DNA from 3 places in the Lysinibacillus sp. GW247-5R2A genome. Region 2 is predicted to be linked to each of the others. Evidence: riboswitches for the same ligand, from Rfam matches in the RefSeq annotation. Region 2 holds a riboswitch; each other region holds the start of a gene.
The links. A riboswitch is a leader RNA that binds a small molecule or an ion and turns the genes downstream of it on or off. The one in region 2 is predicted to bind cobalamin.

Region 1 (6,823 bases), on a different contig from region 2:
AACACAGTTTGGGGTTATCATGTATCCATTGAGGATCGCACTATCGATTCCCATGTCCGTAATTTACGAGAAAAATTAAGGAAAAGTGGCTTTCCTGCTGATGATTACTTGCAAACCGTTTGGGGAATCGGCTATAAATGGCATAAGTTTGCGGACCGAAAGCCTTTAGAACATAAAAACTAGAAAACAACCTCTGCCAAATATACTGGGAGAGGTTGTTCGAATTATTGCGCTGTTAACTCATCTTCTGTTACCCATTTATGATTTTTCACTGCTTCACCATTCGTGGTTGAAGTGTAATCAACCATATAAACTGTGGTTGGTACAGCTTCTTCAATGCGGACGGTTGCGTTTTTCATGCCTTCCATATGAGTAGCGGTCGTTTTTACCTCTGTACCAGGGGACAGTGGTGCTTCCCCAACATCCAATAATTCCTCATGGATAATCCATTTATGATTCTCTACACGTTTGCCACCTGATGTTGGATCATAAGAAATGATATAGGCTGTAGTTTTATAGGCACCAACAATCGTCGCTTCGGCACCCTTCATCCCCTCCATATGCCCATCTGTCATCATAGCGGTACTTCCAACCGGAAATGCTGGATCTTCAGCTTTTATTAATGTAGCTGGCACTTCTGCTGAGCTAGAATGATTCATTGTGGAGTGATCCATTTCTGTTTGTTGCTCAGTCTCAGGAGCAGTATCTGAAGTTGATGAAGGCTCTGTTTTATCTTCAGAGCAAGCGGATAAAGTAAGTATAGCAACTGCTGATAATAGTCCACCTGACCATCTTCGCTTGAATGTCATATGAGATCCTCCTTTCTATTTGCCCTTACTGTAACAAACAAATATGCAGAAATGATGGACATTCATTATTACAAAAAACTTCTTTAGTCTATTGACTAAAGAAGTGGATGGAAGCGCTATTGAATGGGCATGATTTTCAATGTTTTTTGTAGTCGGTACGCTAAAATACCAGCGAAAATAGCTAAGATAATATCTTTTGGGAGTGGGGGAATCATCCAGAGCCATGCTAATCTATAGGAAAAATCCTCTGGCGCACTGGCCCATAGTTTATACGCAATAAACATCCAGTTTGTACCAACTAAATAATTGATAGCAGTTGCGATGAATGCGGCTAGTATATAGCTTTTCTTTGTACCACTTCGTTCTACCATTAAACCGGCAACATATGCTGCTAAAATAAAAGTGATAATAAATCCAAATGTAGGGCTTAATAGTTGACTGAACCCTCCACCAAAGCGAGCAAAGACAGGTGCTCCTGCTAACCCAATGCACATATAGACTGTGCAGGCAAGCGCTCCCTTCCTACTACCCAAAATAAGTCCGGCTAAAATGGCAAAAAAGGTTTGTAGAGTTATCGGCACTCCTCCCACTGTCATAAAGGGCACAAAGGAAGTTATATTGGCACCGATCATCATGAGGGTAGAAAATATTCCTATATAGGCGATATCTACTGTCTTTAATTTTAGATGACTTTGTTCTGATACTGTTGACATGATTTCACCTCTAATTTCAAAGTAGTTACCGTTAGTGTAAAAAACAAAAACAAATGTGTCAACTATATTATAAGTATTAGTTAACTCAAATGTATTGGAAATTCCTTGTAGACTAACTATCTATAAAACTGTATGATAGAATCGTCATAATTTTTTAACTTTACATACTATTGGTGTGACATTTTAAACAATGTCGCTTAAAAGGGAAGTCGGTGGAAGTCCGACGCTGTCCCGCAACTGTAACGAGGAGTCCTATCATGTTTATTTGCCACTGTTAAAAATGGGAAGGCTATTTATAGGATGATGAATCGAAGTCAGGAGACCTGCCAATAAGTAATACCTGTAATGCCCACGAGGATGCAAGCAATTACGGACAATAGCTGGATTTTCTGACTTTGTTTATTCGAGGGTATTTTTGTGCGTATTTTTGCATGAAATGCCTTTTTTTTATTGAGTGCCAACTGAAGTAAGATCATCTGACCTACATTATGCGAACGTATATTTAATTGCTTCATTCATCATCTTAGTAGGAGTTTAATGAATGAATAAAAAATTTATGTTATTTTCTTTAGTGCTTCTTTTAATATTAATCGTATCCATGACACTTGCTGTAATGGTTGGATCTGTTTCGGTGACGCCATTATATGTATGGAAAGTAATTCTTTCGAAATTACCCTTTATACAACACTCAATAGAGCAAGATTGGAGTCGCTCACAGGAAATCATTATTTGGCAAATAAGAGTCCCCCGTGTCATCCTTGCCGCTATTGTAGGAGCGGGTTTAGCCATTGCAGGGGCAGCGATTCAAGCACTTGTACGAAATTCCATTGCAGACCCATATATTTTAGGAATTTCTTCAGGAGCAGCAGTTGGAGCAACTTCAGTAATTATTTTAGGAGCTTTTTCATTTTTAGGTATCTACGCACTTTCTGTATCAGCCTTTATAGGGTCTTTGCTCGCAATTGGGTTAGTGTTTTTCTTATCGCGCGTAGGTGGCCGTGTCTCGATTTTTCGCTTGCTATTGGCAGGGATGGCGGTTTCCTTTATATTAACGGCCATTTCTAATTTTATATTAATGATGTCGAAGCAAGAGGGAGCTTTAAAGTCCGTTATGTTTTGGATGTTAGGCAGCTTAGCTGGAGCAAAATGGAATAATATTATTATTCCCTCCTCCATCTTTTTCATTGTGTTCGGGCTTTTATGGCTATTCTATCGAAATTTAAATTTGCTTTTACTTGGGGAAGAGGCGGCGGTAACGTTAGGGGTGAATCTTCAACAATTTCGCATACAGCTCATTTTACTTGTCTCACTTTTAACGGGGGTACTTGTAGCAGTGAGCGGTTCTATCGGATTTGTGGGATTAATCATTCCGCATATAGTACGATTAATTGTCGGTTCTAACTATAAATATGTAATACCGGTCAGTGCTTTATTGGGAGGGATTTTCTTAGTTTGGGCTGATGCATTAGCTCGAATTATTATTGCTCCACAGGAAATGCCAATCGGTATTATTACAGCCTTTTGTGGGGGGCCGTTTTTCATTTGGTTACTCCGTCGTAATAATTATTCTTTCGGTGAAGGAGATTAACTTCCATGACATTAGAAGCAAAACAAGTATCATTCTCCATTTACGATCAGCGAATACTTCATGAGGTAAGTGTAAAAATAAAGGAAAAGCAATTTGTCGGATTAATTGGCCCCAATGGTAGTGGGAAGTCGACATTGCTTAAAAATATGTATCGTCTCCTAAAGCCTGAAAGTGGGACAGTCTTGTTAAATGAACAAGATATTTTAAAGCAATCTAGTAAAGCCATTGCAAAAAATTTAGCCGTTGTTAGTCAAGAAACACCCGTATTATTTGACTTTACTGTTCATGATTTAGTCAGTATGGGAAGGACTCCACATAAAAAGCTATTAGAGCTTGATCAAGAGCAAGATTTTCAAATTGTAAAAGATGCTTTGAAGCAAACGGGCATATTGCACCTAGCGAAAAGAAGCTTTAGCTCACTTTCCGGTGGGGAGAAGAAGCGTGTTATGGTGGCAAGAGCACTCGCTCAGCAAGCACAGGTACTTATATTAGATGAACCAACAAATCATTTAGATATTCAACATCAACTTCAACTGATGGACTTAATTCAAACTTTGCATCTAACAGTAGTAGCCGCTCTCCATGACTTGAATATCGCCGCTATGTACTGTGACCAAATTTATGTTTTACAGCGCGGACGCATTGTTTGCCATGGTACACCAGAAGAAGTACTTACACCATCATTGTTGCGAGAAGTATTTGGCGTATTTGCTGATATTCAAACACATGCACTGACGGGTAAGCCGTATCTTACATATGTCCCTGAACAATTCGCAAGAGGGGGCAACCCTATTTAGTTTGCTACGATCATTCAACACCATCTAATAAAAAGGGCGTCCCTTCATGTAAGAGGGCGCCCTTTGTCATCTACTATTAAGATACCGCTTTTAAACCTGCAACACCAATGATAATCGCAATAATGCTGATGATTCGTGCAAGGTTTTTAGATTCCCCAAAGAACATAATATTGACCAGCACGGCACCTACAGTTCCAATACCAACCCAAACAACATAGGCGATGCTTAGTTGTAGATAGTTGAAGGAGGCATATAAAAGTGCAAAGGATAAACCAAAGCCTCCGACGTATAATAATAAATTTCGTACGGTTTTATGTTGACTATAAAAGCGTAAACCAATGACACCGACTATTTCCGCCACTGCTGCTAATATAACGAATACCCAGCCCATTATGCATCCACTCCTTTTGTCGTACTAGAATCCTTCGATGGATTATCCGCCAATTTTAGGCCAATAACGCCCAATACTAAAATAACCATGAATATCCCTTTAATTGCATTAAAATCACCATTGAAAATAAAAATATCCATTAATGTCGTACCGATTGCACCTGCTCCAGCGAAAATTGCATAGACAGTACCCGTAGGGAGTTTTTCACAAGCCTTCGATAAGAAGTGAAAATCAACAGCGATAATAGATACAATAATGATCCAATGCCACCATGCATTTGCTACATTAAAACCGAATATCCAAAACAATTCAAATAAACTTGTTAGTCCAACATACATCCATTCTTTTTGCATAAATAAATTCCTTCCGTAGTAGAATATTATGACTGACATTCAGTCATTTCTAGAATAAAAGAGAACGCCACTTATGCGTGACGTAGGCCAAGTGCATGATATAAAAAGTCTAGAAGCTCAAGCTTAAGCTGCTGCATGGTTTCATCCTTGCTATCGTCAAACAAATAAATTTGTTCGGCAGCAGATTCGATTAGACCAATGATAAGCTTGGCTGATCGCGATGTATTAATGGAATCTCGAATGATTCCTTGTTGCTGAGCCGTTAATAAAAAATGACTCATCCAAGCATAGTAGGGTGAATAGATGTTTTCCCACTCTTTCAAATGCTCAGTTTGTGCAATACCCGCATAAATAAGTGCGACGATATCTCCATATTCTTTCGTAATTAAGAAAATCATCTCCACCACTTCTTCAAGCTGCTGTTCAAAGGGTTTATGATCTGAAACACCATCTTCGACAGTAGCCATAATGCGCTCTACCATATTTTTGGCAATAGCGGGCATAACCGAAAGACGCGATGGGAAATAAAGATAAAATGTTCCTTGTGCAATTCCAGCTGCCTTTACGATATCTGAAACCTTTGTTTTTTCAATACCTTTTTCTCGAAATACTTCAATGGCTGCTTGAATAATTTTTTCTTCCTTTGACATGATATCCCTCACTTTTGCCTTACTTATTAGTATGTTACAGGAGAGAAAAATGAATGTCAACGAAAAATGACTGATAGTCAGTCATTTTTCGGTAAGTATAGTTGTTTTAATTTCAGGGAACTTTATGTTTGAAAGGATTGATGACAATGGAAAACATTAAATTTGCACAATTAGATTCACAGCAACTTGCGAAAATTAATGAACTAGAGAAAAAAATGGGTGTCACATTAGTTGCCTATGATTCATCGTCTATGCCACCAAATAACTCTGGGGCCTATGAGGAAAATAATAGCACAACCAATAATCATCCATCATAATAAATGTGAAATGCCTTGCAGTCATGTAAGGTATTTTTATTTTAAGTTGCGTATAAGGAGTGAATGAACATGAAGGAGTTCTATGCCGATTTACATATTCATATTGGCCGTACAGCTAAAGGACGTGCTGTGAAAATTACTGGTAGTAAAACGTTGACATTAGCGCGCATATTAGAGACTGCTAGTGCAAGAAAAGGACTAGACATCATTGGTATTATTGATTGTCATTCGCCTGAGGTTATAGAGGAAATGAAAGAGATGATTAACCAAGGTGAACTCGTGGAACTGGCAGAGGGTGGACTGCGTTTTCAAGAAACGACACTGATTCCAGGTTCAGAAATAGAAATCTATGATCAATATTGCCATGGTCCCATTCATGTGCTTGCTTACTTTCCTACATTATTGCTCATGGAGCAATTTTCAAATTGGATGTCTCAGCATATGAAAAATATTCATTTAAGCTCACAACGAATTTACTGTGATGGAAGAACATTGCAACAAAAAGTCCATGAGTTGGGAGGGCTATTTATTCCTGCTCATGTATTTACTCCCTTTAAAAGTTTATATGGCAAAGGTGTTCATCACAGTCTAAGCGAAGTCTTTGATCCCCAGCTAATAGATGCAATTGAATTAGGGTTAAGCTCTGACACAAATATGGTACGTCATATTAAAGAGCTTCAAGCATATCCATTCGTAAGTAATTCTGACGCACATTCTCTTGGAAAACTCGCACGAGAGTATCAAAAATTACGATTGGCAGACGCAAATTTTGTAGAGCTACAAATGGCTCTTCGTGAACAACAGGGACGAGCTATCATCGCCAATTATGGCTTAAATCCATTACTTGGAAAATATCATCAAACAGTTTGTGGTAAGTGCGGAGAACAACTTAGTAACGAAGCTATAATTTGTTCGAACTGTGGAAGTACGCAAATCATAAAGGGTGTTGCTTCACGTATTCAGGAATTATCAGAGGATTTTTCCCACGAAAAAAATAGACCACCGTATATCCATCAAGTACCGCTCGATTTTATCCCTGGTATTGGACCAAAAATGATGGAACGATTACTGCATGCTTTTGGAACAGAGATGAATATTTTACATCGAGTAACCATTGAACAGCTTGAACAAATTGTGCCACAAAAACTGGCCAAATTAATAGATGCTGCGAGAACAGGTCATTTAAATATTGAAGTAGGTGGTGG
Region 2 (6,823 bases):
GACTTAGTATTCTTTAGCTATGGCTCAGGTGTAGCGCACGTAGGTATCTACTTAGGTAATAACACAATGATTGATGCTCAAAATAATGGTGTTGTCATTGAATCACTTGATTGGTGGAATCAATATTTAGTAGGCTTTGGTCGAATTCAATAAGCCTCTATAGTATATAGACGATTAACATGATAAAAAGGTCATCTTTGTAAGGAAAAAATACAAAGATGACCTTTTTTATTGGTATCAAATTTTGAAGTTTACTTTTATGATGCCTGTTTCCTTTAAGGCGATAAAGAAAATGATGACAAATGGCCCGACAAGTAAACCGATAATTCCAAATAACTGTAGACCAATAAACATGGCAATTAATGTTGGTAAAGTTGACAACCCAATATGGTCTCCCATTAGTTTAGGCTCGACTACACGACGAATAATGAGTAAAATAGCAGCTAAGATGAATAATTTTACAGCAATAGCTGTGTTTCCCATTAAAAGGTGATAAAGCCCCCACGGTGCTAAAATAATGATGGAGCCTAAAAAAGGGACAATGTCTATTAGCCAAATAATTATGGTCATGGTTATGGCATATTTCGGCTGGATTAATAAAAGTCCAATAAGTGTAACGCCTCCAATAATGAAGCTTACAAATAAATGTGCTTTCATATAGCCGAATGTTGCATCCTTTAAACGGTTTAAAATAATTTTTATTTTCTTTGCTGTGTTAGGCTTTAAATACTTATACGTAATGCGCTTCAATTTAGGTAGATCTAGCATAAATAGGAAAAGGGCAATCATATAGACGAGAAGACTGATAAATAGACTTGGAATCTCTGAAAAGAAGGCTGAAACTTTGCTATAATTAAAGAAGCTTAAAAACGTTTCTTCAATTTTCTTTATGAAATCCATTGTGGTTTTTTGAAGCGAAGTACTTACTTCAGGTGGAAAGTCTTCCGTATATTTAGAAATATTTTCTTGCATATGGAGCCACATATCTGATAGCTTGGAAATATAATAGGGAGCTTGCTTAGACAATAAAATTATTTGCGTCATGATCTGCGTAATTGAAATATAGCAAATAATAGAAATGATAATGACACTCACTATGTATATAAAGGCAACTGCAATTTTTCGAGACATTTTCCAGCGCCTTTTAAAGAACATGACGATTGGTTCAAGGAAAAACGCGCTGATAGCTGCTAATATTAACGGCATAGATACTGGAATAATAAAATAAGCGGCTATAATTAGGGACAGAATCACTAGCAATCGAAAAATCAATTTCCTAGCATTAAATTTATTCATAAACTCACCTTCTTTGCGAAAAAAATTAAGTTAAGTGTAACATAAATCAAGTTTTATGACGTTCTGAAACAATAAAGGTAGGGATAAATTATGGAAAAAGAGATTTTGCAACTTTTTAGTAATCTAACAGAGCGTGATCGAGATATTCAATATGAATCTTACGAGGAACTGATGAAAATTATGCAGGAGCCCGTAGATTGGACATATGCAGTGTGGGAACAGCTTGTACAAGCACTTACATATAAAAATGGGCATGCACGTGCACTTGCCGCACAAATTTTATGTGCTTTAGCTGCAAAAAGTGATCCCGAAGAAAGAGTATTAGAAGATTTTTTAAAGATTTGGGCTGTGACTTATGATGAAAAGCCCGTCACGGCAAGGCATACATTACAGGCAATTTGGAAAATTGGTTTAGCAGGCCAAGTACAAAGCGATTTAGTCGTATCCTATTTAGCCAAGAGATTTCAAACTTGTTTAGATGAAAAGCATCCTACTCTCATTCGCTATGATATTATTGTATCTTTAAAAAAATTATATGATCAAACGAGTGATCCTAAACTATTAGACATTGCCCATCGCTTAATTAATGAAGAGCAAAATGTTAAATATAAAAAGAAATATAAGTCAGCCATCCGTTCTTAGTAACGAGGTGGTGTTTTTTGTGCAAACTCTTTGGTTATTAGGAGATTAGTCAACTATAATATATGAAAAAACAAAAGGGGTTAGGGAATGAGCATTTATAATTATTTAGTACGAAAGCCGAATGGTGAAATTTTATCAATGGAAACTTTTCGAGGAAAAACGATGCTAATTGTTAACACGGCCAATCAATGCCGTTTTACATATCAATTTGAAGACTTACAAAAAATGTACGATAAATATGGCAAAAATAATTTTGTCGTTTTAGGATTTCCTTGTGATCAGTTTGGCCATCAAAATCCTGAAGATGGAGAGGAAACTGCGCATCTTTGTAAGGTAAACTATGGAGTTACGTTTCCTATTTTTGAGCTAGTCCAAGTAAATGGTGAGACGACACACCCTTTATTTAATTATTTAAAACATGAAGTCGATTTTCGTGAATTTGGAAAAGCAAGCATGCAGGAGAAAATGCTTGCTGAGGCAATTGTTCAACTTGCTCCAAGCTTTTTAGATGGTCGTAATATTCGCTGGAATTTTACTAAATTTCTAGTAGATGCAAGCGGGAAAACCATAGCCCGCTTTGAGCCTACAGACTCACAGCTTGATATTGAGCAAGCGATTGGAAAAGTATTGTAGTAGAGTGATTTTATGGAAATGAAAATGCTTCTAAAACGGCTATCATTTTTGTACGCAACTATTTTTTCCTATCAATCTATGATAAACTGCTTTACAAGTGAATTATTCTTGCAGAATAAAGGTGCTAGTTAGCATAATCGGGAATTCGGTATAAGCCGAAGCTGTTTCCGCAACTGTAAGTACAGCTATTATAAAGATGAGCCACTGTTTCATAGGAAATGGGAAGGTTCTTTATAGCTCTTATAAATTATATAGGAGCGTTGTACAAGCCAGGAGACCGACCTTTATTTGAATGTATAACAACTCTTCGGAAGCTAGGAGGATATACGGCAAATACATAGGCAGTGTCGTGTTTCTATGACAATCAGTATGTTATTTTCGTCGTTCCTTTGCGTGAGGAGCGACGTTTTTTTATGTTCTAAAAAAGTGAGGATTTTCATGATGAAAAGGGGGGACAGCAGGGTGAAAAAAGATGCACGTTATTCTTGTTATCCTTTTATGCGAGAGAAGGCTTCAACTGTCGATTTTGAGATTCGCACAGATAGTTTAACAACGCATTTAGGGGTTGCGCTAGCTATAGTAAAGAAAGAGGATGTCCAGATTGTTGCAGATGATGTAACACAGATTTTACCTATGGCTTATCATGTGAATGGCTCAGTTCGTGGGAAGCTAGCAGTTACAGATGAGGATCTATCCTGGTTAAGTGAGCGCTATGATTTTTATGTAAGTCATGTGAAGGAAGAGATTCAAAATTTTGTTTTACCTCAAGGAACAGAGGCTGCTGCCGCTTTACATCTATGTCGTAGTGAGGCGAAAAAATCATATCGAACTTTACACAAGGTTTCGGAAGAACGAGAGGTACCGACTATTCTCTTCGATTATTTAGGCTTATTAGCCAATGTATGTTTTGTAATGGCTGTCTATACGAATCAACAAGCTGGAATAGCTGAAATTCCGTTTATGAGTAAATCGTATCCAATGAAAAAGAAAAAGGTGAATAATAATGAAGAAACTATTTAATTTACAATGGCTATCGGTTTTATTGCTAGCGATCGTTTTAGCAGGTTGTGGAACTGCGGAAGATACAAAAAATAAAAATGCTTCCCAAGATGAACAAAAGATTGAGCAAACAAGTTATAAAGTAACCGATGATCGTGGTGTAGAAATAGAGTTTAAGGAAGTGCCAAAAACGGTTGTGTCCTTACAACCAAGTAACACAGAAATTCTATTTGCATTAGGAGTTGGCGATAAAATTGTAGGTGCCACTGAATATGATACATATCCAGAAGCCGCCCAAAAAATCGAACGTGTTTCTGATACGGTGAATTATAACAGTGAGCGAATTTTAACGTTAAAGCCAGATGTTGTTATTGCGTATACGATTGGTGAGAAGGATGCACTTAAGCCACTCGAGGATGCAGGAATTAAAGTGTTTGTTATTCAATCGGCGGCTACATTTGATGATGTATATGGAGATATCGAACAAATTGCAGCTGTTATGGATGTTAAGGATAAAGGAAAGGCATTAAACGAGGAAATTAAAGCAAAAATCGCTGATGTGCAAACAAAGGTTGAGGAAGTAAAAACACCAAAAAATGTTTATTTAGAAATTAGTCCAAAGCCAGAAATATATACAGCAGGCTCTGGTACTTTCCAACAAGAAATATTAAATACGGCAAATGTAAAGAATGTGTTTGCAGATTTAGATGGCTGGAAGCAAGTATCTGAGGAAGATGTAATTGCGAGAAATCCAGACGTCATTTTAACAACAGTCAACTATACAGAAAATCCAATTGGAGAAATTCTTGCTCGTGATGGGTGGAATACGGTAACAGCTATTCAAAACAAGGCAGTTCAATCCCTTGACACAGATATCTCAAATCGTCCAGGTCCACGTATCGGTGAAGCGGTTGAGCTTGTTGCTAAAGCTGTGTATCCAGAGTTATACAAATAAGATCGTAGAAAATGCTAGTTGTTTATTACAGCTAGCATTTTTTATTATATTACCTAGTGTGAAAATTGGTATTCATGTAGTTTGTTCGATAGAATAAAGGTAAGAACGCTTATTAATATAGGGAGGTGTAGTTCAGTGAAGCAAGTACAAAAAAATATTCCGTTTGAGGCTGTTTATAATTTCCGAGATATGGGGGGATATCAAACGAGGGATGGGCGTGTTATAAGAAATGGCTTATTTTATCGCTCTGCCGCACTTGGTAAAATGACATCGACAGATAAAGAATTATTTGAAACATTAGGTATTAAAACAATTTTTGATTATCGTGACACAAATGAAGTACAACATAATCCTAACCCTGTGTTTCCACAAACTCGATATATTCAAATCCCTGCGAAGGGAAAGCATGCTTTTGAAATGCCAACCAATACAGGTGGTAGAGAGTTTTATAAAGTAGTTAACGCTGATATGTTCAAGGACTTTTATGCACAAATGCCTTTTCATAATCCCTCTTTTAAAGAATTAATGATGACTATACAAAACCCTGATAATTTAGGGCTAGTCCATCATTGCGCAGTTGGAAAGGACCGAACAGGAATTGGTGGAGCTCTTATTTTATTAGCTTTAGACGTACCTGAAGAGACTATTATGGAAGATTATTTAGATACGAATATTCATTTGCGTCCCATGGTAGAAAGAATGGCTCAAACGATCCAGCACCAATATAATGAACAAGAATTACAGCAATTTTATGCCTTAATGTCCGCTCGTGAGGACTATTTACAGGCAGCGTTAGATGCTATGGATCATCGTTATGGCTCAAAGACAGCTTTTTTGGAGCAGGAGTTTGGTTTAACGGCTGATAAGCGTGAGCAATTACAGTCATATTGCTTAATCTAAATAAAATCCCTTTCACAAATTAGTGAGAGGGATTTTTTATGTGGAAGCGCTGTCTTCCTATAAATCTCTTTACAGTCTGAAAATTTATGATAAGATACAATAGATTTTTAAGAAAAGTATAGGAGAAGTGAAGGTATTGGCAGACACAATAAAAGAAACAAAGAAGTTAAGTCTATTCCATTTAACATGGCCTATCTTTTTAGAAGTATTTTTATTTATGTTGATGGGGCTAGCCGATACTTTTATGCTTAGTGCGCTATCAGATAATGCTGTGTCAGGGGTAGGTGCAGCCAATCAATATATTCATATTGCTATTTTAATTCTTGAGGTAGTCGGCAACGGTGCATCCATCGTTGTATCACAATATTTAGGTTCGAAACGTTTTTTTGAAGCGGCTAAAATATCGGCTCTAGCAGTCACAATGAATTTGGCAGTTGGCCTTATAATGAGTGTTCTATTTTTCTTCTTTGCTAGTCATTTAATGTCGATGATGAACTTGCAAGGTGAGGTCCTTCATTATGCTCAAAGTTATTTAGTGATTATAGGGAGTTTTATTTTCCTTCAAGCAATCATTAATGCCCTTGCTGCAATTATTCGTGTTCATGGTTGGACGAAACAGACGATGTATGTATCACTCGGCATGAATGTATTGCATGTTGTCCTTAATTACGGCCTGATCTTTGGGAATTTTGGTTTACCAGAGCTTGGTGTAAAAGGTGCAGCCATCTCTTCAGTGATTAGTAGAGGATTAGCGATGATTGTGTTTTTCTGGTTGCTTTATCAAGTGATGGAAGTACGAGTAAAGCTACACTACTACTTTGAGTATTCCAAGGAATATGTAAGAAAAATTTTAAATATTGGTTTACCGTCTGCTTTTGAGCAAGTTCTTTACCAGTTTTGCCAAATCATGTTTTTATATTATGCCACATATTTAGGGGCAGAAACTTTGGCGGCGAGACAATATGCTATGAACATATCGATGTTTACCTATTTATTCGCTATTGCGATTGGGACAGGAACGGCGATCATTATCGGTAGGCATGTAGGTGCTGGAGAAAAGGATGAGGCTTATCATCAGCTGTGGACAAGTGTCCGAGCAGCATTTATTTTTACTATTATTATGGTTGGTGTAGTGACCATTTTCCGCAAGCAGCTTATGCATGTTTTTACAGATAACCCCGAGGTGATGGCTATCGGAGCATCTGTCTTGGCATTAAGTATAGTGCTAGAAACTGGTCGGACAATGAATATAGTCGTCATTAACTCTTTACGTGCCTCAGGAGACGCAAGGTTCCCTGTTAAAATCGGTTTTCTATCGATGGTTTGTATGAGCCTCCCATTAGGTTACTTTTTGGTATTCGTCCTCGATTGGGGTTTAGTGGGTATTTGGTTAGCTAT
Region 3 (6,823 bases), on a different contig from region 2:
GAAATAGCTTCTCTTACACTGTTTGAAAAAGCATTCGCATGGAGCTGTGGTAAAACAGCCATTTTTTTTGCTAAAGCACGGGCATTGTAGGAAAGAATGCTTTGTCCATCAATAGAAATCATGCCCTCAACTGCTGGTAGAATACCACTCATTACCTTTAATAATGTTGATTTCCCACTACCATTTGGCCCTAAAATGCCAAGAATCTTTCCCTTTTCAACTGTAAAGCTTATATCCTTGACGATCGGTACGTCTTCATAACCACCTGATAGATGTTCAACAACAATCACGCCCGTACCCCCTTGCCCCTTCGTTGCTTATAAAAAATATAGGAAAAAACAGGCGCTCCAATAAATGCCGTAATGACACCAATAGGCAGTTCCCTTGGCAAGATAATGGTTCTTGCCACTAAATCACAAATAATAAGTAATGTTGCCCCATTAAAAAATGATAGTGGGAGTAAATGACGGTGATCAGAACCCCAAATCATTCTTGTCATATGCGGTACAACTAACCCTACAAAGCCAATTGTGCCTGAAACAGCAACTGCTGCTCCAGTTAGCATGGAGCCACCTACTAAAATCAAATACTTACTTCGCTTTACATTAACACCTAAATGCTTCGCTCTTTCTTCCCCATATAACAGAACATTAAGCTCACGTCTCTGTGTCCACAGCATAAGGGAACCAACAATGACAAACGGAATAATCATTTGAACATACGGCCAACCACGCATAGAAACAGAACCGAGTAGCCAGCCGATTACTTGGCGCAGCTCCTCTCCCGATAAAGCAATCATTAACGAAATTAACGATCCTAAAAAGGAACTAAAGATAACACCTGTTAAAATCAGTGTTTCCATCTTTAAAGAACGGTCCACTACTCTAGCAAAGCTCATCACAATCACCATTGTAATAATCGCACCTATCATGCTAAAGGTAGGTAAGGCATACAAACCTACAACAGGTATAGAAATATTAAAAAAGATTGTCATGACTGCGCCGACAGAAGCACCCGATGAAATACCTAATGTATATGGATCTGCTAATGGATTTTTGAGCAAGCCTTGGAAAGCCGCTCCCGCAATGGCGAGAGAAGCTCCTACTAGCCCCGCTAAAAGCACACGGGGCAAGCGAATTTTCCAAAAGATATTGGCAGCTGTTTCATCAACTGATTGATTCCACAGTACTTCTATCGGAATATGAACAGAGCCTATAGCGACGCCACACCAGATGCTAATGATAAGAAGCGTACATGTTAATACATAGGCTGTTGCTACTTTTTTCACTTAAATACCTCAGGGTAGATAGCTTTTGCTAATTCCTCAAGGCCATCCGCCAAACGTGGTCCCTGACGGCTTGTTGTGCTTTCATCTACTTGCACAATAGCATTATTTTTTACTGCATTAATTGTCTCGAAACCTGCACGCTTTGGTATTTTTGTTAAAATATCAGGTACATAACTATATGTCACCACGATGACATCTGGATTTTTTGTGATAATTTGTTCTGCACCAATTTCATACCAATTATCACCGTCTGCTGCTACATTTTTTGCATGGATCATCTCCAGCATTGCGTTCATAAATGTGCCTTGACCAGCTGTATAAATATTAGGTTCATCAGAGGCTTCTACAAAAACGTTCTTAGGTTCAACGTCTTTCACTTTCCCTTGAACCTCATCCACTTTCGCCTTCATGTCAGCAATGATTTTTTCAGCTTCTGATAATTTCCCTGTAGCACGCCCAAGCTGTTCAATCGTTGTATAGGTTTCATTAAAATCTTGGGCATTTTTCACAACAAATACTTTCACGCCCGCCGATTCTAGCTGTGCTATGGCCGATTCCGAAAGAGACATGCTAGATTCATGTGCAAAAACGATATCTGGCTCTAAGGCAATAATTTGTTCAATATTGTATTCCATGCCACCAACCTTATCCTTTTCAGCTACCTCTGGTGGATAATCGTCGTTGTCAGTAACCCCTACGATTTCATCCTTTAAACCTAGGCCAAACAATATTTCTGTATTACTTGGAATTAGTGACACTATTTTTTCAGGAGGAGCCTCTAGTGTAATATCCTTCCCAATAGCATCCGTTATAGTCATAGGGAATGTTGCTGCTTCCGTTTTAGATGTCTCTTGTTGTGTTTGCTCTTCTGTAGGTGTGGAATTGTCTTTTTGCGCCTCTTGTCCACAAGCCGCTAGCAACCCTATCGTTAAAAATGCCGATACCCCTATTTTCCAAAATTTCTTCATGTGAATCCTCCTTCGTTGATTTGTGCGTTCATGTGTTAGAAATATTCCTCCATCAAAATAAGACCCCTCATCTTCGAATGATGAGGGGTCAAAATCGCACCAAAAAACTGATACAAAATCCACCATCCTATCCTCGTAGGCTGTCATGTCTATGCTATAAAGGCAGGTCTCCTGGCTTGTGCTCATTACGTTTTTTCAAGCCTTCCCGAAATCTTCAGTGGCATCATTTGAAAAAACTCACACTTACAGTGGCGGGACCGCATCGGAATTACACTGATTTCCCTTTTCACTTTACATAAGTAAAGAACCTTTATACTATTCAGTTGATTTTATTATACATGAAATTAAAAAAAGTCGCCTCTATATCAAGGCGACTCCAAGGGTTATTAGACGATTTCAGCAAAATACTGTACGGTTTTCATCGGAGCACCGATCGTTCGTAATGACCAAGTTTGCTCTAAATAAACATCCGCTAGTTTGTCATATTTCCCACCAAATTTCTGTGCCCACTCAACGGCTACGACACTTTCATATAATTGGGCCATTTTTTTGGCAACATCCTTTGCTTCAAACGTTTTTGTCGCTTCATCGAGAGTACTAAAAATTTGTAAGGTTGCCGATAGTTTAGTTAATTGCTCTTGAACGATTTTCACTAATGAATGGTCTGTTAATACTTCTAATCGCTCGCTCATCTCTTGAACAAACAATTCATGTGCCCTGTATTTATCCACTAAGCGAATAAGCTCCAAAGCTAGTATATTAGCCGTACCCTCCCATACCGTCAGCACTTGCGCATCTCTCAATAAGCGTGGTGTTACAAAGTCCTCAATATAGCCATTCCCGCCATGTAGCTCAATTGCTTCACTTGCATAATGGACCGCCTGCTCTGCCGTTTCCTTTTTCATAATGGCAATATATAAACGGTTCATGATGGTGTCTTGCTCTGTTCCCTGACCACTTGTCACTTTATCGTATAATTGAATAAGATCAAAAATCGTAGCTACTTCTACATGCAGCTTAGCGGCATATTTACCCAATGTATCCTGGATCATAGGATACTGTGTTAAAGGTTTACCAAATGCATATCGATTTGACACATAATGCTTCGCCTCTAAGAAGCCACGGCGCATAATGCCAATAGATGCCACAGCATTACAAATTCTTGATAAATTAAGAGCCTCCAGCATATAATAAATCCCTTTATTGTGATCACCAACTACATACGCGAGTGCTCCATCAAACTCAACCTCACCAGATGGAACGGCTTTCACACCTAATTTATCTTTTAGTCGTCGAATACGAAGATGGTTAGCCGATCCATCTTCATTACGCCATGGAACAGCAAAAAGAGTTAATCCTTTAGAGCCTGCTTGTGCACCCTCTATTCGTGCCAATACCATTGCAACCCCACACATCCCTGCATTGGAGGCGAAATACTTTTCACCATAGAGGCGGTATTCATTCCCCACAAGTTTTGCTTCTACTACATTCGCACCAACATCTGAGCCTCCTTGTCGTTCCGTTAAAAATGTCGCTCCCTCATATAGCTCCCTATCGCCTGTTGCACAAACATGCGGTAAAAAGCGCTTCTTAACTTCTTCCTCTGCATAATGGTCTAATAAATAGGCAGTAGCCATCGTTAATGTCACAGGGCAATAAAAACCGGGCTCCGCATGTGACAGTAAATAACCTTGCGCAAAACTATAGACATAATTCCCTTTGTGACCTAGTTGGGGAATATCTTTATGCACATAGCCAACAATCCCCGTATTATATGTCTCTTCGATTGTTTTTTTGTAGCCGTCATTGACCCATATCTCTGAAACCTCTTCACCGTAGGCATTATATCTTTGAAGGCGAGGCTCTCCTTGTCGATCAGTATGTTTCGCCCTCACGTCTATAGCACCCGCACATAGCTCACCAAAGTCCGTCAATTCCCGATGCGCATAAGATAAAAATTCTTTATCCAGCATCATTTCCAACACCTTTTGAAGCGTATCATTATCTGTAAAAAAATTGCTTGTGCCTGCTATTTCCTGTTGTAAAACTCTCATACTATCTCACCTCTTGTCCTTTCAAAAATTGTTTTAAAATTTTGCCTGACGCATTCCTTGGTAGCGCTTCCACTTTTTCAAAAATACGCGGTATTTTATACTTAGCAAGCTGTCCCTCTAAATAATCTTTTAGAGCCTCTTCATCAATATCCTGTTTAGCGGAATACACAGCCTTCACTGTCTCTCCCCATTGTGGATGTGGAACACCAACCACTGCCGCCTCAAATATTCCCTCAAAGCTTAAAAGGCAATCTTCAATTTCTTTCGGATAAATATTGACCCCACCCGAAATAATCACATCTTTTTTTCGATCAACAATCCAAATAAAGCCATCTTCATCCTTACGAGCTAGATCTCCTGTTTTTAACCAACCGTCTATAAAGGCCGCATTGGTTGCCGCTTCATCTCTGTAGTAGCCAAGCATATTACCCTCACCAAATAAAACGATCTCCCCTACTTCTCCTGCTGGTACATCTTCGCCACTGTCGTTAACAATACGTATCTCTGTACCTAAAGGTGCTCGCTGTCCAATACTCCCAGCCTTTCCTTCATGCTCCTTGCCAAATAACAATGATCCACTTGGTCCCGCCTCTGTTAATCCATATACACATGTTAAATTAGTTGTGCGGAAGGACTGTTGAATGAACCGAACCTCATTTTCAGATAAAGGTGCACCTCCATACACCCACCATTTCATGGAGGACAAATCAGCTGATTGCAATCTTGGCAACTGTGCTGTTAATAAATAAGCAACAGGTGCGCCAAAGAAATGGGTCGTTTTTTCTTTTTCAATGGAATCTATTAATAAGTCTGGTGTAAAAGTTGGCGTTAACACATTTGTAGAGCCTACAAAAACACCTGCCATTAAAAATAAATGCAATGGAGCCGAATGAGTTAATGGCATCATTAGCAATATACGGCTTTCAGGCTTGACCTCCATTTCAACCGCAATCATTTGCGCAACCGTTAAAATATTACGATAGCTAAACAATACGCCCTTTGGATTCCCAGTTGTACCTGATGTGTACAAAATAGTCGAAGCATCATCCTCGTTCAACTGACATTCAATCGTTTGGGCACTGGCACTTTGAATGATTGTTTCAAAATGAAGCCAGCCAGTTACTTGTTGTCCTGTTTTAATTTTTAACGGGATTCCGGCAATATGCTGGACTGCCGCAAAAATGGCTTCATGAGCAATAATCGCCTTTGCCTCAGCATGCTGTGCCACATACTCTACTTCTTGTAATGTAAACTTAGCATTGACTGGGACGACAATAGCACCCATTCGCTGAATAGCAAAATAGCTTACGACAAACTCTACAACGTTAGGCATAAAAATCAGAACTTTATCTCCCTGCCTTACACCCTGTTCTAATAAGGCATGACTAAAACGAGTCGCTTGCTCATCTAAATCATAATAGGTCACTCTTCTACCATGACAAATAACGGCTTCCTTTGTTGGATACTTACGGGCATTACGTGCTAATAAATCGGAACTATTCATCGTGCATCTCTCCCCTTAAAGTCGTTAATTTTTCATTAAACATGCCATGCATTTGTTGTAATTCATTTCTCATTTGCGTAAGCTCAGCTATTTTCCTATCAATCTCCTGAATCTTTTGCTCTCCGTATTCAACGGTTCGCTCCAATTGCTGAATTCCTGAGCGATCAAAATCAAAAAGTAATACCATTTCCTTGATCTCCTCCAGTGAAAAGCCGTAACGCTTTCCTCTAAAAATAAGCTTGAGCTTCGCAAATTCTTTTTTTGAAAAGGTTCGTTGATTCGTAGATGAACGTTGAGGACAAAGAAGCCCAAGCTCCTCATAATAACGAATTGTACGCGTGGACACATCGAACTCCTTAGCCACCTCTTGAATCGTCTTCATAATCGTCTCCCCCTTCCTGATTGGCAACAGTATACCATTGACGTTAACGTAAACTTCAACAAAATTTTCGAAATTAACAGAAAAATATGGTTTGAAGCAGAAATTTTAATGATTAGCCAATAATCCCGTATCACTCACTACCATTTTTTAATGTGTAAACCCGCTTTCTATCCATAAAAAAGCCCCCAACACTTTTCCTGTTAGGGGCTAAGATAGACTATTACATTTTTTCTGGTGCTGACACGCCGATTAAACGAAGCGCATTAGCAATTGTTGTACGAACGGCAGTAATTAATGCTAAGCGAGCTTCTGTTAGCTCTTTGTTTGAAGCATCTAATACTTTTTCTGCATTATAGAAACTATGGAAAGCTGCTGCTGTTTCTTGAATATAATTTGCGATACGGTGTGGTGTACGATGTTTAGCCGCGTCAGCTACCACTTGTGGGAAATCGCCAATTTTTTTCAATAAATCAATTTCCTTTTCAGCTGTTAATAGGTTTAGGTTTTCACTTGTAGCAGCAAAACCTTGTTCATTGGCAGAGCGTAAAATTGATGAAATACGTGCATGTGCATATTGTGCATAATACACTGGGTTTTCATTAGATTGCGATACGGCAAGGTCAAGGT

Region 1: linked by a shared signal. The riboswitch ahead of AC07YC_RS20110 (FecCD family ABC transporter permease) and the one ahead of AC07YC_RS13525 (cobalamin adenosyltransferase family protein) in region 2 are both predicted to bind cobalamin.
Region 3: linked by a shared signal. The riboswitch ahead of AC07YC_RS18965 (ABC transporter substrate-binding protein) and the one ahead of AC07YC_RS13525 (cobalamin adenosyltransferase family protein) in region 2 are both predicted to bind cobalamin.

Annotation. Positions count from the first base shown of each region.
Region 1 covers NZ_JBWKZL010000015.1:40,544-47,366, reverse strand. Annotated here, with positions in the region: gene AC07YC_RS20125 (response regulator transcription factor) at 1-183, shown strand, start outside; gene AC07YC_RS20120 (YdhK family protein) at 225-809, opposite strand; gene AC07YC_RS20115 (biotin transporter BioY) at 926-1,522, opposite strand; cobalamin riboswitch at 1,677-1,867, shown strand; gene AC07YC_RS20110 (FecCD family ABC transporter permease) at 2,064-3,110, shown strand; gene AC07YC_RS20105 (ABC transporter ATP-binding protein) at 3,116-3,907, shown strand; gene AC07YC_RS20100 (DMT family transporter) at 3,984-4,298, opposite strand; gene AC07YC_RS20095 (DMT family transporter) at 4,298-4,651, opposite strand; gene AC07YC_RS20090 (TetR/AcrR family transcriptional regulator) at 4,723-5,304, opposite strand; gene AC07YC_RS20085 (hypothetical protein) at 5,448-5,618, shown strand; gene AC07YC_RS20080 (endonuclease Q family protein) at 5,688-6,823, shown strand, end outside.
Region 2 covers NZ_JBWKZL010000008.1:102,747-109,569, reverse strand. Annotated here, with positions in the region: gene AC07YC_RS13545 (C40 family peptidase) at 1-153, shown strand, start outside; gene ytvI (sporulation integral membrane protein YtvI) at 238-1,296, opposite strand; gene AC07YC_RS13535 (hypothetical protein) at 1,387-1,938, shown strand; gene AC07YC_RS13530 (glutathione peroxidase) at 2,026-2,571, shown strand; cobalamin riboswitch at 2,674-2,871, shown strand; gene AC07YC_RS13525 (cobalamin adenosyltransferase family protein) at 3,034-3,591, shown strand; gene AC07YC_RS13520 (ABC transporter substrate-binding protein) at 3,575-4,525, shown strand; gene AC07YC_RS13515 (tyrosine-protein phosphatase) at 4,661-5,425, shown strand; gene AC07YC_RS13510 (MATE family efflux transporter) at 5,562-6,823, shown strand, end outside.
Region 3 covers NZ_JBWKZL010000013.1:71,438-78,260, reverse strand. Annotated here, with positions in the region: gene AC07YC_RS18975 (adenosylcobinamide amidohydrolase) at 1-290, opposite strand, end outside; gene AC07YC_RS18970 (FecCD family ABC transporter permease) at 287-1,288, opposite strand; gene AC07YC_RS18965 (ABC transporter substrate-binding protein) at 1,285-2,256, opposite strand; cobalamin riboswitch at 2,401-2,583, opposite strand; gene AC07YC_RS18960 (acyl-CoA dehydrogenase family protein) at 2,643-4,310, opposite strand; gene AC07YC_RS18955 (class I adenylate-forming enzyme family protein) at 4,312-5,814, opposite strand; gene AC07YC_RS18950 (MerR family transcriptional regulator) at 5,807-6,196, opposite strand; gene argS (arginine--tRNA ligase) at 6,417-6,823, opposite strand, start outside.